3 regions of the Streptomyces sp. Ag109_O5-10 genome follow, and region 3 is predicted to be linked to each of the others. Evidence: predicted binding sites of a transcription regulator. Region 3 holds the regulator's gene; each other region holds the start of a gene.
The links. The regulator HrcA, encoded in region 3, represses chaperone genes, less so after heat shock. The targets are predictions, from matches to a motif close to TTNGCACTCNGNNNNNCNGAGTGCNAA.
Positions count from the first base shown of each region.

Region 1 (3,968 bases), 1.2 Mb from region 3:
CCCGCCGGTATGCATTCCCGCTCCCGCGCGGTTGCCGTGTGACCCAGGACACAGATCCTCTCCAGCCGCGGAAACGCCGAAGGGCGGCACCCCCTGTCGAACAGGGGGTACCGCCCTCGGTGCTGCCTGGGAGCTGCCGAGCCGTCAGGCTCAGAAGTCCATGTCACCGCCCGGCATGCCGCCCGGAGCGGCCGCGGCGGCCTTCTCCGGCTTGTCGGCGATGACGGCCTCGGTGGTGAGGAACAGCGCGGCGATGGAGGCGGCGTTCTGCAGGGCAGAGCGGGTCACCTTCGCCGGGTCGATGATGCCCTCGGCGACCAGGTCGACGTACTCACCGGTCGCGGCGTTCAGGCCGTGGCCCGGGGTGAGGTTGCGGACCTTCTCCACCACGACACCGCCCTCGAGGCCGGCGTTGACGGCGATCTGCTTCAGCGGGGCCTCGAGCGCGAGCTTCACGGCCTGCGCGCCGGTCGCCTCGTCACCCTCCAGCTCCAGCTTCTCGAAGACCTGGGAGGCCTGGAGCAGGGCCACGCCACCACCGGCGACGATGCCCTCCTCCACGGCCGCCTTGGCGTTGCGCACGGCGTCCTCGATGCGGTGCTTGCGCTCCTTGAGCTCGACCTCGGTCGCGGCACCGGCCTTGATGACGGCGACGCCACCGGCGAGCTTGGCCAGGCGCTCCTGGAGCTTCTCGCGGTCGTAGTCCGAGTCGGACTGCTCGATCTCGGCGCGGATCTGGTTGACCCGGCCCTGGACCTGCTCGGTGGAGCCGGCGCCGTCGACGATGGTGGTCTCGTCCTTGGTGATGACGACCTTGCGGGCGCGGCCCAGCAGGTCGAGGGTCGTGTTCTCGAGCTTGAGACCGACCTCCTCGGAGATGACCTCGCCGCCGGTGAGGATGGCGATGTCGTTCAGCATCGCCTTGCGGCGGTCGCCGAAGCCCGGGGCCTTGACGGCGACGGACTTGAAGGTGCCGCGGATCTTGTTGACGACCAGGGTCGACAGGGCCTCGCCCTCGACGTCCTCGGCGATGATCAGCAGCGGCTTGCCCGACTGCATGACCTTCTCCAGGAGCGGGAGCAGGTCCTTGACCGAGGAGATCTTGGAGTTCGCGATCAGGATGTACGGGTCGTCGAGGACGGCCTCCATACGCTCCATGTCGGTGGCGAAGTACGCCGAGATGTAGCCCTTGTCGAAGCGCATACCCTCGGTGAGCTCCAGCTCCAGACCGAAGGTCTGGGACTCCTCGACGGTGATGACGCCTTCCTTGCCGACCTTGTCCATGGCCTCGGCGATGAGCTCGCCGATCTGGGTGTCGGCGGCGGAGATGGAGGCCGTGGAGGCGATCTGCTCCTTGGTCTCGACGTCCTTCGCCTGCTCCAGCAGGGCACCGGAGACGGCCTCGACGGCCTTCTCGATGCCGCGCTTCAGGGCCATCGGGTTGGCACCGGCGGCCACGTTGCGCAGGCCCTCGCGGACCAGGGCCTGGGCGAGCACGGTCGCGGTGGTCGTACCGTCACCGGCGACGTCGTCCGTCTTCTTGGCGACTTCCTTGACCAGCTCGGCGCCGATCTTCTCGTACGGGTCCTCCAGCTCGATCTCCTTGGCGATGGACACACCATCGTTGGTGATCGTGGGGGCGCCCCACTTCTTCTCAAGGACGACGTTGCGGCCCTTGGGGCCGAGGGTGACCTTGACGGCGTCGGCGAGCTGGTTCATACCGCGCTCAAGGCCGCGCCGCGCCTCCTCGTCGAACGCGATGATCTTGGCCATGTGAAGTGGTCCCTCCAGGACTGGGGGTGAGTCTTCGGACCGCGCCCGCGCCCGCGACGGACGGCTCGCCGACCCGTGGGTTCCTTGCCCCACCCGGTCCGCGGGCCTCACCGACCCGGTCCTTCTTTGTCACTCTCACCTTCAGAGTGCTAACGCCAATGATTAGCACTCGACCCAGGAGAGTGCAAGGCGCGCTCGCGAAGCGAGTGCTCGTCGGGGGGTGGTGATCGGGCGAAGGGCGGGCGCAAGCGGCTCTCGAGGACCGAGGCCGGGAACATGGCCCGGGACATGCCGAAGGGCTCGTGCCCCGGGAGGCACGAGCCCTTCGAAGATGTACAGAAGAACGTCGCTGTCAGTCGGCGCGTGCTTCAGCTGGTCGCCAGCCGGACCATGTCCGCCTGCGGCCCCTTCTGGCCCTGCGAGATCTCGAAATCGACCCGCTGACCTTCCTCGAGGGTGCGGTAGCCGTCCATCTGAATCGCGCTGTAGTGGACGAAAACATCCGCACCACCGTCGACCGCGATGAAGCCGTACCCCTTCTCCGCGTTGAACCACTTGACGGTGCCCTGAGCCATGCCTAACTCCCCTATTACTGGCCCTTGCACAGATCCACACTTCGCGGATCCGGGTCAGACCTCACCCCCCATTGGTTGGGGGCGTGCGCCGGAACGCGTCGACCGCGGCTGAATGTATCTGTCCAACTGCCGTCTGCAACAGGTCAATCGGACGAGAATTCTTGAGGGAAGGGGTCCGGAATGTGGTAAGAATTCGGCCGAATTCAGGGCAAGTCGGGCCCCATAAAGGCCACAAAAGCCGCATATAACCCGGGCACTTTGGCTGCTTCTTGTCGGGCTCGCGGTATCGAATACGGGGCCCCCGACCTGGAGATCGGGACCGTGTTCCCCAACTGTACCGCGCTCAACCACACAGAATTGCCCCCTCCGCTTCTCTCACGGAGGGGGCAATCGGATGAACAGACGGTGATCGGCGTTACCGAAGGTAATGTTCGGTCATTCGATCAGCCTGTCAAGCAGGTCCGCAGGTCAGCCGCCGGCGACGGCCGGGATGATGGAGACGCCCGCGCCGTCCGGGGTGGCGGTCTCCAGGCCCTGCTCGAAGCGCACGTCGTCGTCGTTGACGTACACGTTGACGAACCGGCGCAGCTTGCCCTGGTCGTCCAGAACCCGCGCGGAGATACCGGTGTGGTTCTTCTCCAGGTCCGAGATGACCTCGCCGAGGGTGGTCCCTTCGGCGGCGACCTCGGCCTGGCCACCGGTGTAGGTGCGCAGGATGGTGGGGATGCGAACGGTGACGCTCACGTTTTTACCTCCGGTCCGGGCGGCCCCTCCGGGCGGCGCCCCTATTTCTCGGGGGACTCAGGCGAGCCCGGCCTCGTGGAAAGACTCCAGACTCGGGCGAATGGTCGCGGTGAGTCCGGTTCCCGCCACCGCGTCCAGCGTCTTGAGTCCATCACCGGTGTTGAGTACAACGACCGACTTGGCCGGATCAATCAACCCATTCTCAATGAGCTTTTTGGTGACTCCAACCGTCACTCCGCCGGCGGTTTCCGCGAAGATTCCCTCGGTCCGCGCGAGCAGCTTGATGGCGTCGACGACCTGCTCGTCGGTGACGTCCTCCACCGCACCGCCGGTGCGCCGCGCGATGTCGAGGACGTACGGCCCGTCGGCCGGGTTGCCGATGGCGAGGGACTTGGCGATGGTGTTCGGCTTCTGCGGGCGGACCACGTCGTGGCCCTCCTTGTAGGCCACCGACACCGGCGAGCACCCCTCGGCCTGGGCGCCGAAGATCTTGTACGGCTTGTCCTCGACCAGACCGAGCTTGATCAGCTCCTGCAGCCCCTTGTCGATCTTCGTGAGCTGCGAGCCCGAGGCGATCGGGACGACCAGCTGGTCCGGGATCTCCCAGCCGAGCTGCTCGCAGATCTCGTACGCCAGGGTCTTGGAGCCCTCCGCGTAGTACGGCCGCAGGTTGACGTTGACGAAGCCCCAGCCCTCGCCCGCCGGGTCGCCGATCAGCTCGGAGCAGAACCGGTTCACGTCGTCGTAGTTGCCCTCGATGCCGACGAGTTCGCCGCCGTAGATCGCGGCCATGACGACCTTGCCCTGCTCCAGGTCGTGCGGGATGAACACGCAGGAGCGGAGGCCGGCCCGGGCGGCGGCGGCACCGACGGCGCC
Region 1 is NZ_FNTQ01000001.1:5,118,171-5,122,138, reverse strand. Features, by position in the region: gene groL (chaperonin GroEL) at 151-1,773, opposite strand; gene BLW82_RS23480 (cold-shock protein) at 2,142-2,348, opposite strand; gene BLW82_RS23475 (MoaD/ThiS family protein) at 2,817-3,092, opposite strand; gene thrC (threonine synthase) at 3,150-3,968, opposite strand, start outside.
Region 1: a site for HrcA is predicted at 1,936-1,962, ahead of groL (chaperonin GroEL). Genes of this name have one in related genera too.

Region 2 (3,968 bases), 2.6 Mb from region 3:
AGCAGAAGCACGAGATCTGCGGCATGCAGGACATCATGAAGCGGCAGTTCGGCAAGGCGCCGACGGTCTTCCGGCCGCCCTACGGCAACTACAACGGCGACACCCTGCGCGCCGCCAAGACCTGCGGCATCAAGTACGCGCCGATCTGGGACGAGGAGGTGTTCGTCGACCACTGGGAGTACCGCGAGTGGGACCGCTCGCTGCACCCCGGAGACATCGTCCTCACGCACTTCCGGGGCCGGAACGACTGGGACGGCACCATGGTCGACGACATGCGCCGCTTCCTGAACAAGGTCACCCGTGACGGCTACGCGGTGGCGCGCCTGGAGGACTACCTGTGAGCCGACCGAGGGCGACGGCCGCTGTCCTGGCCGCCGCCCTCCTGCTGTCCGCGTGCGCGCCCTCCGTCGACCCCATCGAACGGCTCGGCAGGAAGGCGGCCGACCGGGTGCACCCGCACGGCCCGTCCGGCGAGCCGACGTACCGCCAATGGGGTCTGACCGAGCCGCTCGCCCCGGCGCCCCGCCCGCCGCTGCACCCGCTGTCCGTGCGCACCGGCCTCCCACCGGTCGTCGACCACGTCACCACCTCCGACCGGGTGGTCTTCCTGACCTACGACGACGGGGCCGAGAAGGACCCCCGCTTCGTCGACATGGTCCGCGAACTGCGGCTGCCGGTGAGCATGTTCCTCACGGACAGCGTGGTCGGTCCCGGCTACGGCCACTTCGCCCGCCTCCAGTCGGTCGGCGCGAGCGTCGAGAACCACACCCTCGACCACCCGGCCATGCCCGGCCTGCCGTACGCCGGCCAGCGCGCCGAGATCTGCGGCCAGCAGGAGAAGCTGAAGTCCCGCTTCGGCATCCGGCCCCGCCTCTTCCGCCCGCCCTACGGCACCTACGACACCACCACCCTGCGCGCCGCGGACGACTGCGGAGTCGCCGCGGTGGTGCTGTGGCGGGCGGCGACGACCCCCGACGGCATCAGCTACCGGACCGGCGACAGACAGCTCCGCCCCGGCGACATCATCCTGGTGGGCCCCGACGAGGCACTCGGCCCGACCCTCAGGGTGCGCACCGCCCGGCTGCTGCGCCGGGTGCAGGCGAGCGGGCTGACGGTGGGCCGTCTTGAGGACTATCTCTAGCCCGATCCTGGTCGGGGAGGTGCGCGCCGCCGTCGCCCCGTGACGCCCCCCCCGGGAGGGCGATTCCGGCGCCGCGCCGCACGCAATTGGCACTCCGCTTGACCGAGTGCTAATCACGGTCATAGTCTCGGCTCTGGCACTCGGCAGATGAGAGTGCCAACAACGCGACGGGCAGGTCCGGCACCCGCGACGACGGATCGACCTGGTCGCCACCTCAGACAGTTAACCCCGTGAGATCTCCGAAGGGGGAGGTCGGATCGTGACGACCGCCAGCTCCAAGGTTGCCATCAAGCCGCTTGAGGACCGCATCGTGGTCCAGCCGCTCGACGCCGAGCAGACCACGGCCTCCGGCCTGGTCATCCCGGACACCGCGAAGGAGAAGCCCCAGGAGGGCGCCGTCCTCGCCGTGGGCCCGGGCCGTTTCGAGAACGGCGAGCGCCTGCCGCTCGACGTCAAGGTCGGCGACGTCGTGCTCTACAGCAAGTACGGCGGCACCGAGGTGAAGTACAACGGCGACGAGTACCTCGTCCTCTCGGCTCGCGACGTGCTCGCGATCATCGAGAAGTAAGCCTGCGACTCACACCTCAAGCACTCCGCTTGAAGCTGCGCCCCTGGCCCCCGCGATCCTCCGAGAAGCCGGGCGCCAGGGGCGCAGCCTTGTTCACCCCAGATTTCCGAGAGGGCATCCGCTGCCATGGCGAAGATCCTGAAGTTCGACGAGGACGCCCGTCGCGCCCTTGAGCGCGGCGTCAACAAGCTTGCCGACACGGTGAAGGTGACGATCGGCCCCAAGGGCCGCAACGTCGTCATCGACAAGAAGTTCGGCGCCCCCACCATCACCAACGACGGTGTCACGATCGCCCGCGAGGTCGAGATCGAGGACCCGTACGAGAACCTCGGCGCGCAGCTGGTCAAGGAGGTGGCGACCAAGACCAACGACATCGCGGGTGACGGTACGACCACCGCCACCGTGCTGGCTCAGGCGCTCGTCCGCGAGGGCCTGAAGAACGTCGCCGCCGGTGCCTCCCCGGCCGCCCTGAAGAAGGGCATCGACGCCGCGGTCGCCGCCGTCTCCGAGGACCTGCTCGCGTCGGCCCGCCCGATCGACGAGAAGTCCGACATCGCCGCCGTCGCCGCGCTGTCCGCCCAGGACCAGCAGGTCGGCGAGCTCATCGCCGAGGCGATGGACAAGGTCGGCAAGGACGGTGTCATCACCGTCGAGGAGTCCAACACCTTCGGTCTGGAGCTGGACTTCACCGAGGGCATGGCCTTCGACAAGGGCTACCTGTCGCCGTACTTCGTGACGGACCAGGAGCGCATGGAAGCCGTCCTGGAGGACCCCTACATCCTCATCAACCAGGGCAAGATCTCCTCCATCGCGGACCTGCTGCCGCTGCTCGAGAAGATCATCCAGTCCAACGCCTCGAAGCCGCTGCTGATCATCGCCGAGGACGTCGAGGGCGAGGCCCTGTCGACCCTGGTCGTCAACAAGATCCGCGGCACCTTCAACGCGGTCGCGGTCAAGGCCCCCGGCTTCGGCGACCGCCGCAAGGCGATGCTGGAGGACCTGGCGATCCTCACCGGCGCCACGGTCGTCTCCGAGGAGGTCGGCCTCAAGCTCGACCAGGTCGGCCTGGACGTGCTGGGCTCCGCCCGCCGTGTCACGGTCACCAAGGACGACACCACGGTCGTCGACGGCGCCGGTGACTCCGGTGCGGTCAGCGGCCGCGTCGCCCAGATCAAGGCCGAGATCGAGAACACCGACTCCGACTGGGACCGCGAGAAGCTCCAGGAGCGCCTCGCGAAGCTGGCCGGCGGCGTGTGCGTGATCAAGGTCGGCGCCGCCACCGAGGTGGAGCTGAAGGAGAAGAAGCACCGTCTGGAGGACGCCATCTCCGCGACCCGCGCCGCGGTCGAGGAGGGCATCGTCTCCGGTGGTGGCTCCGCGCTCGTCCACGCCGTGAAGGTCCTCGACGACAACCTCGGCAAGACCGGCGACGAGGCCACCGGTGTCTCCGTGGTCCGCAAGGCCGCCGTCGAGCCGCTGCGCTGGATCGCCGAGAACGCCGGCCTGGAGGGCTACGTCATCGTCTCCAAGGTCGCCGAGCTGGAGAAGGGCAACGGCTACAACGCCGCCACCGGCGAGTACGGCGACCTGGTCAAGGCCGGCGTCATCGACCCGGTCAAGGTCACCCGCTCCGCCCTGGAGAACGCCGCCTCCATCGCCTCCCTGCTGCTCACGACCGAGACCCTGGTCGTCGAGAAGAAGGAAGAGGAAGAGGCCGCCGCCGGCCACTCCCACGGCCACTCGCACTGAGGCACCGGACTCCGAGGTCTCCGAGGCGCCAGTCTTGGAGGAACCGGTCTCTGAGGAAGCCCCCGTTCCCGGTCGTCCGCCGGGAACGGGGGCTTCGCCCCTCGCGGGTCCTTCGATGGTCGGCCTAGTTCTCCAGCGCGTCCAGCGCACCCAGCTGAGCCAGCAGTCCCATCCGGTCGTACTGCAGCCAGCCCTCGGCCATCTTCCCGTCGGCGCCGAAGCGGTGGATGGTGGTTCCGGCCATGGTGGCCTGCCGGCCGGTGTTGGCCACGCCCATGAACGCCGCCTTCTGCACGCCCGTCCACAGCCACCTGGTGCACACCCGGTCGCCCTGGGCGATCTGGTCCTCGACGAGGAACGTGAAGTCGAAGGCCCCCCGCCACATCTCCAGCTTGCGCCGCATCGCGTCCATGCCGATGGTGTCCTGTCCCTCGACCGGATCGTGGTCGTGGTAGTCCTCGGCGAGCAGGCCGTCCAGCGGAACCAGCGGGCCGGGCGCGGCGATCGTCT
Region 2 is NZ_FNTQ01000001.1:3,729,161-3,733,128, reverse strand. Features, by position in the region: gene BLW82_RS16955 (polysaccharide deacetylase family protein) at 1-341, shown strand, start outside; gene BLW82_RS16950 (polysaccharide deacetylase family protein) at 338-1,141, shown strand; gene groES (co-chaperone GroES) at 1,401-1,709, shown strand; gene groL (chaperonin GroEL) at 1,836-3,458, shown strand; gene BLW82_RS16935 (ester cyclase) at 3,583-3,968, opposite strand, start outside.
Region 2: a site for HrcA is predicted at 1,228-1,254, ahead of groES (co-chaperone GroES). Genes of this name have one in related genera too.

Region 3 (3,968 bases):
CTGGATCCGCGTGCCGTTGTCGACACCGGCCGGGATCTTCACCGTCAGCGTCCGCCGCGACCGCACCCGCCCGTCGCCCGCGCACTCGGGGCACGGCGTCGGCACGACCGTCCCGAACCCCTGGCACTGCGGGCACGGCCGCGAGGTCATGACCTGGCCGAGGAAGGACCGCGTCACCTGCGAGACCTCACCGCGGCCCCGGCACATGTCACACGTCTGGGCGGAGGTGCCCGGCGCCGCGCCCTCACCGTTGCAGGTGTTGCAGACGATCGCCGTGTCGACCTGGATGTCCTTGGTGGTGCCGAAGGCCGCCTCGTCGAGCTCGACCTCGATCCGGATCATCGCGTCCTGGCCGCGCCGGGTCCGCGACCGCGGACCGCGCTGGGACGCCGTACCGAAGAACGCGTCCATGATGTCCGAGAAGTTCCCGAACCCGCCGGCCCCGAAGCCGCCCGCGCCCGCGCCGCCGCTCTGCGAGAGCGGATCCCCGCCGAGGTCGTAGACCTGCTTCTTCTGCGGGTCGGAGAGCACCTCGTAGGCGGCGTTGATCTCCTTGAACCGCTCCTGGGTCTTCGGGTCCGGGTTGACGTCCGGGTGCAGCTCGCGCGCGAGCCGACGGAAGGCCTTCTTGATCTCTTCCTGCGACGCGTCGCGGCGCACGCCGAGAACGGCGTAGTAGTCCGTGGCCACTTACGACTCCGCCAGGATCTGTCCGACGTACCGTGCCACCGCTCGTACCGCTCCCATCGTTCCCGGGTAATCCATGCGGGTCGGTCCGACCACGCCGAGCTTGGCGACTGCCTCGCCGCCCGAACCGTAACCGACCGACACCACTGACGTGGAGTTGAGTCCCTCGTAGGCGTTCTCGTGACCGATGCGTACGGTCATGCCCGAATCCCCCGCCTCGCCCATGAGCTTGAGGAGGACGACATGTTCCTCCAGTGCCTCGAGGACGGGCCGGATCATGAGGGGAAAGTCATGTCCGAAGCGGGTGAGATTGGCGGTGCCGCCGATCATCAGCCGCTCCTCGTTCTCCTCGACGAGCGTCTCCAGCAGAGTGGAGAGCACCGCCGAGACCGTGCCGCGGTCCTCGGCCTCGAAGGCTTCCGGCAGATCCTCCACCAGCCGGGGCACGTCCGAGAACCGGCGTCCCGCGACCCGGCTGTTCAGCCGCGCCCGCAGGTCCGCGAGAGACGTTTCGCCGAAGGGGGCCGGACAGTCGACCATCCGCTGCTCGACCCGCCCGGTGTCGGTGATCAGCACCAGCATCAGCCGGGCCGGAGCCAGGGAGAGCAGTTCCACGTGCCGCACGGTCGACCGCGTCAGCGACGGGTACTGCACGACCGCCACCTGCCGGGTCAGCTGGGCCAGCAGCCGGACGGTCCGCGCCACAACGTCGTCGAGGTCGACGGCGCCGTCGAGGAAGTTCTGGATGGCCCGCCGCTCGGGCGCGCTCATCGGCTTGACCCCGGCCAGCTTGTCGACGAACAGCCGGTACCCCTTGTCGGTGGGGATCCGCCCCGCGCTGGTGTGCGGCTGGGCGATGAACCCCTCGTCCTCCAGGGCGGCCATGTCGTTGCGCACGGTCGCCGGGGAGACCCCGAGGTTGTGCCGTTCGGTCAGCGCCTTCGAACCGACGGGTTCCTCGGTGCCGACATAGTCCTGGACGATGGCGCGCAATACCTGAAGCCTGCGTTCACTCAGCACCCGGCGCCACACCTCCAGAAAGTCGTCCCCGCGGCCTTTCGGTCCCTTCGGGCCTTTCGTCTGGCACTCTGCGAACGCGAGTGCCAGCATCCCCGCCCCAGTGTACGGCCGTGGGCCACCGACTGGGCAAGGCCGGTCAGGACCCATGACGTTCTACGGCTAGCGTCGCGGCATGACGGTGACTTGGGAAGAGCTGGGCTGGGAGCGGGTGGCCGAGGGCGTCGGCCGGTGCCGGCTGCCGGGCTGGGACTGCACGGCGGGTCTGGTACTGGGGGCGGGCACGGCCCTGATGGTGGACGCCGGGTCGAGCCTGGCGGAGGGCGCACGGTTGCGTACGGAGGCGCAGGCACTGGCCGACCGCCGTGTGACCCATCTCGCGCTCACCCATCCGCACTTCGACCACGTCTTCGGCGCGGCCGCCTTCGCGGGCACGGCCCTGTACGCGGCGGTGGGCGCCGAGGCCGTCCTCGGGTACGACCGCGAGGCACTCCGCCTGGACGCGATCCGCAACGGCCTGCCGGCCGGGGAGGCCGAGGAGGCGGCCGACGCCCTCCCCCTCCCGCGCCATCCGGTCTCCGGCGAGTGGACCCTCGACCTGGGCGACGGCCGCCAGGCCCTGCTGGCGAACGTGGGCCCCGGCCACACCCCGCACGATCTCGCCGTCCTGGTCCCCGGCGACCCGGAGGTGGTGTTCTGCGGCGACCTGGTGGAGGAGTCCGGCGATCCGCAGGCCGGCCCCGACGCCGTACCGTCGCGGTGGCCCGCCGCCCTCGACCGCCTCCTCTCCCTGGGCGGCGACCGCGCCCTGTACGTGCCCGGTCACGGAGCGGTGGTGGACGCGGCGTTCGTGCGGGCCCAGCGCGACGCCCTGGCCGCCCGTTTCGGCGTGTCGTAGGCGCGCCGGTCCGGCTTCTCCTATCGTCATCCGAATGCGCCAGTACTCCGCCGACCTGACCCCTCCGTGGAAGAAGCCGAAGCCGGTGCCCGAGGTGGCCGCCGAACCCGGTCTGGTGGTCGAGGAGCCGGGTACGGGTTTCTGCGGCGCGGTGATCCGCTGCGAGGCGGGCACGGTCACCCTGGAGGACCGCTTCGGCAAGCACCGCGTCTTCCCGCTGGAACCGCGCGGCTTCCTCCTGGAGGGCCGGGTCGTCACCCTCGTACGCCCCACGTCCGGGGGACCCGTACGTCCCTCCCGTACCGCCTCCGGCTCGGTCGCCGTCCCCGGCGCACGCGCGCGTGTCGCCCGCGCCGGCCGCATCTACGTGGAGGGCCGCCACGACGCGGAACTGGTCGAGAAGGTCTGGGGCGACGACCTGCGCGTCGAGGGCGTGGTCGTGGAGTACCTGGAGGGCGTCGACGACCTCCCCGCCATCGTCGCCGAGTTCGCCCCCGGCCCGGACGCCCGTCTCGGCGTCCTCGTCGACCACCTGCTCCCCGGCACCAAGGAGTGGCGCATCGCCCAGTCGGTCACCAGCGACCACGCCCTGGTCGTCGGCCACCCGTACATCGACATCTGGGAGGCGGTGAAACCGTCGTCCCTGGGCATCGACTCCTGGCCCCGCGTCCCGCACGGCCAGGACTGGAAGACGGGCGTCTGCCGGGCGCTGGGCTGGCCCACCGACAACACGGGCGCCGTCTGGCAGGCGATCCTCGCGCGCGTGCACTCCTACAAGGACCTGGAGCCGGAGCTGCTGGGGCGGGTGGAGGAACTGATCGACTTCGTCACGGGCAGCGGTGGGGCCTGACCCCCGTGGCCTCCACATCCGCCGCGCCCCGCGGGCGGCGGCCTGCGAACCAGGTTGGGGATCGAACCGTCGTTTCGAGGTGATTCACCCGCCGGATTGGTCAGTCCACCAGGTCTCTGACCACCGCATCCGCCAGCAACCGCCCCCGCAGCGTCAGCACGGCCCGCCCCTGCTCGTACGGTGCGGCCTCCAGCAGCCCCTCCTCCAGCGCCCGCCGCGAGGCCGTCAGTCCCGCCTCCTTCAGCAGTTCCAGCGGCACCCCCTCCCGCAGCCGCAGTTCCAGCAGGATCCGCTCGACCCTCCGGTCCTCGTCCGACAGGACCTCCCGCCCGGCGCCCGGCGACCGCCCCGACGCCAGCGCCGCCGCGTACGCCCCCGGGTGCTTCACGTTCCACCACCGCACGCCCCCCACGTGCGAGTGCGCCCCCGGTCCGGCGCCCCACCAGTCGGCGCCCCGCCAGTACAGCTCGTTGTGCAAGCAGCGGCCCGCTTCCGAGGTGGCCCAGTTGGACACCT
Region 3 is NZ_FNTQ01000001.1:6,326,325-6,330,292, reverse strand. Features, by position in the region: gene dnaJ (molecular chaperone DnaJ) at 1-690, opposite strand, end outside; gene hrcA (heat-inducible transcriptional repressor HrcA) at 691-1,707, opposite strand; gene BLW82_RS28840 (MBL fold metallo-hydrolase) at 1,880-2,602, shown strand; gene BLW82_RS28835 (DUF3097 domain-containing protein) at 2,637-3,452, shown strand; gene hemW (radical SAM family heme chaperone HemW) at 3,553-3,968, opposite strand, start outside.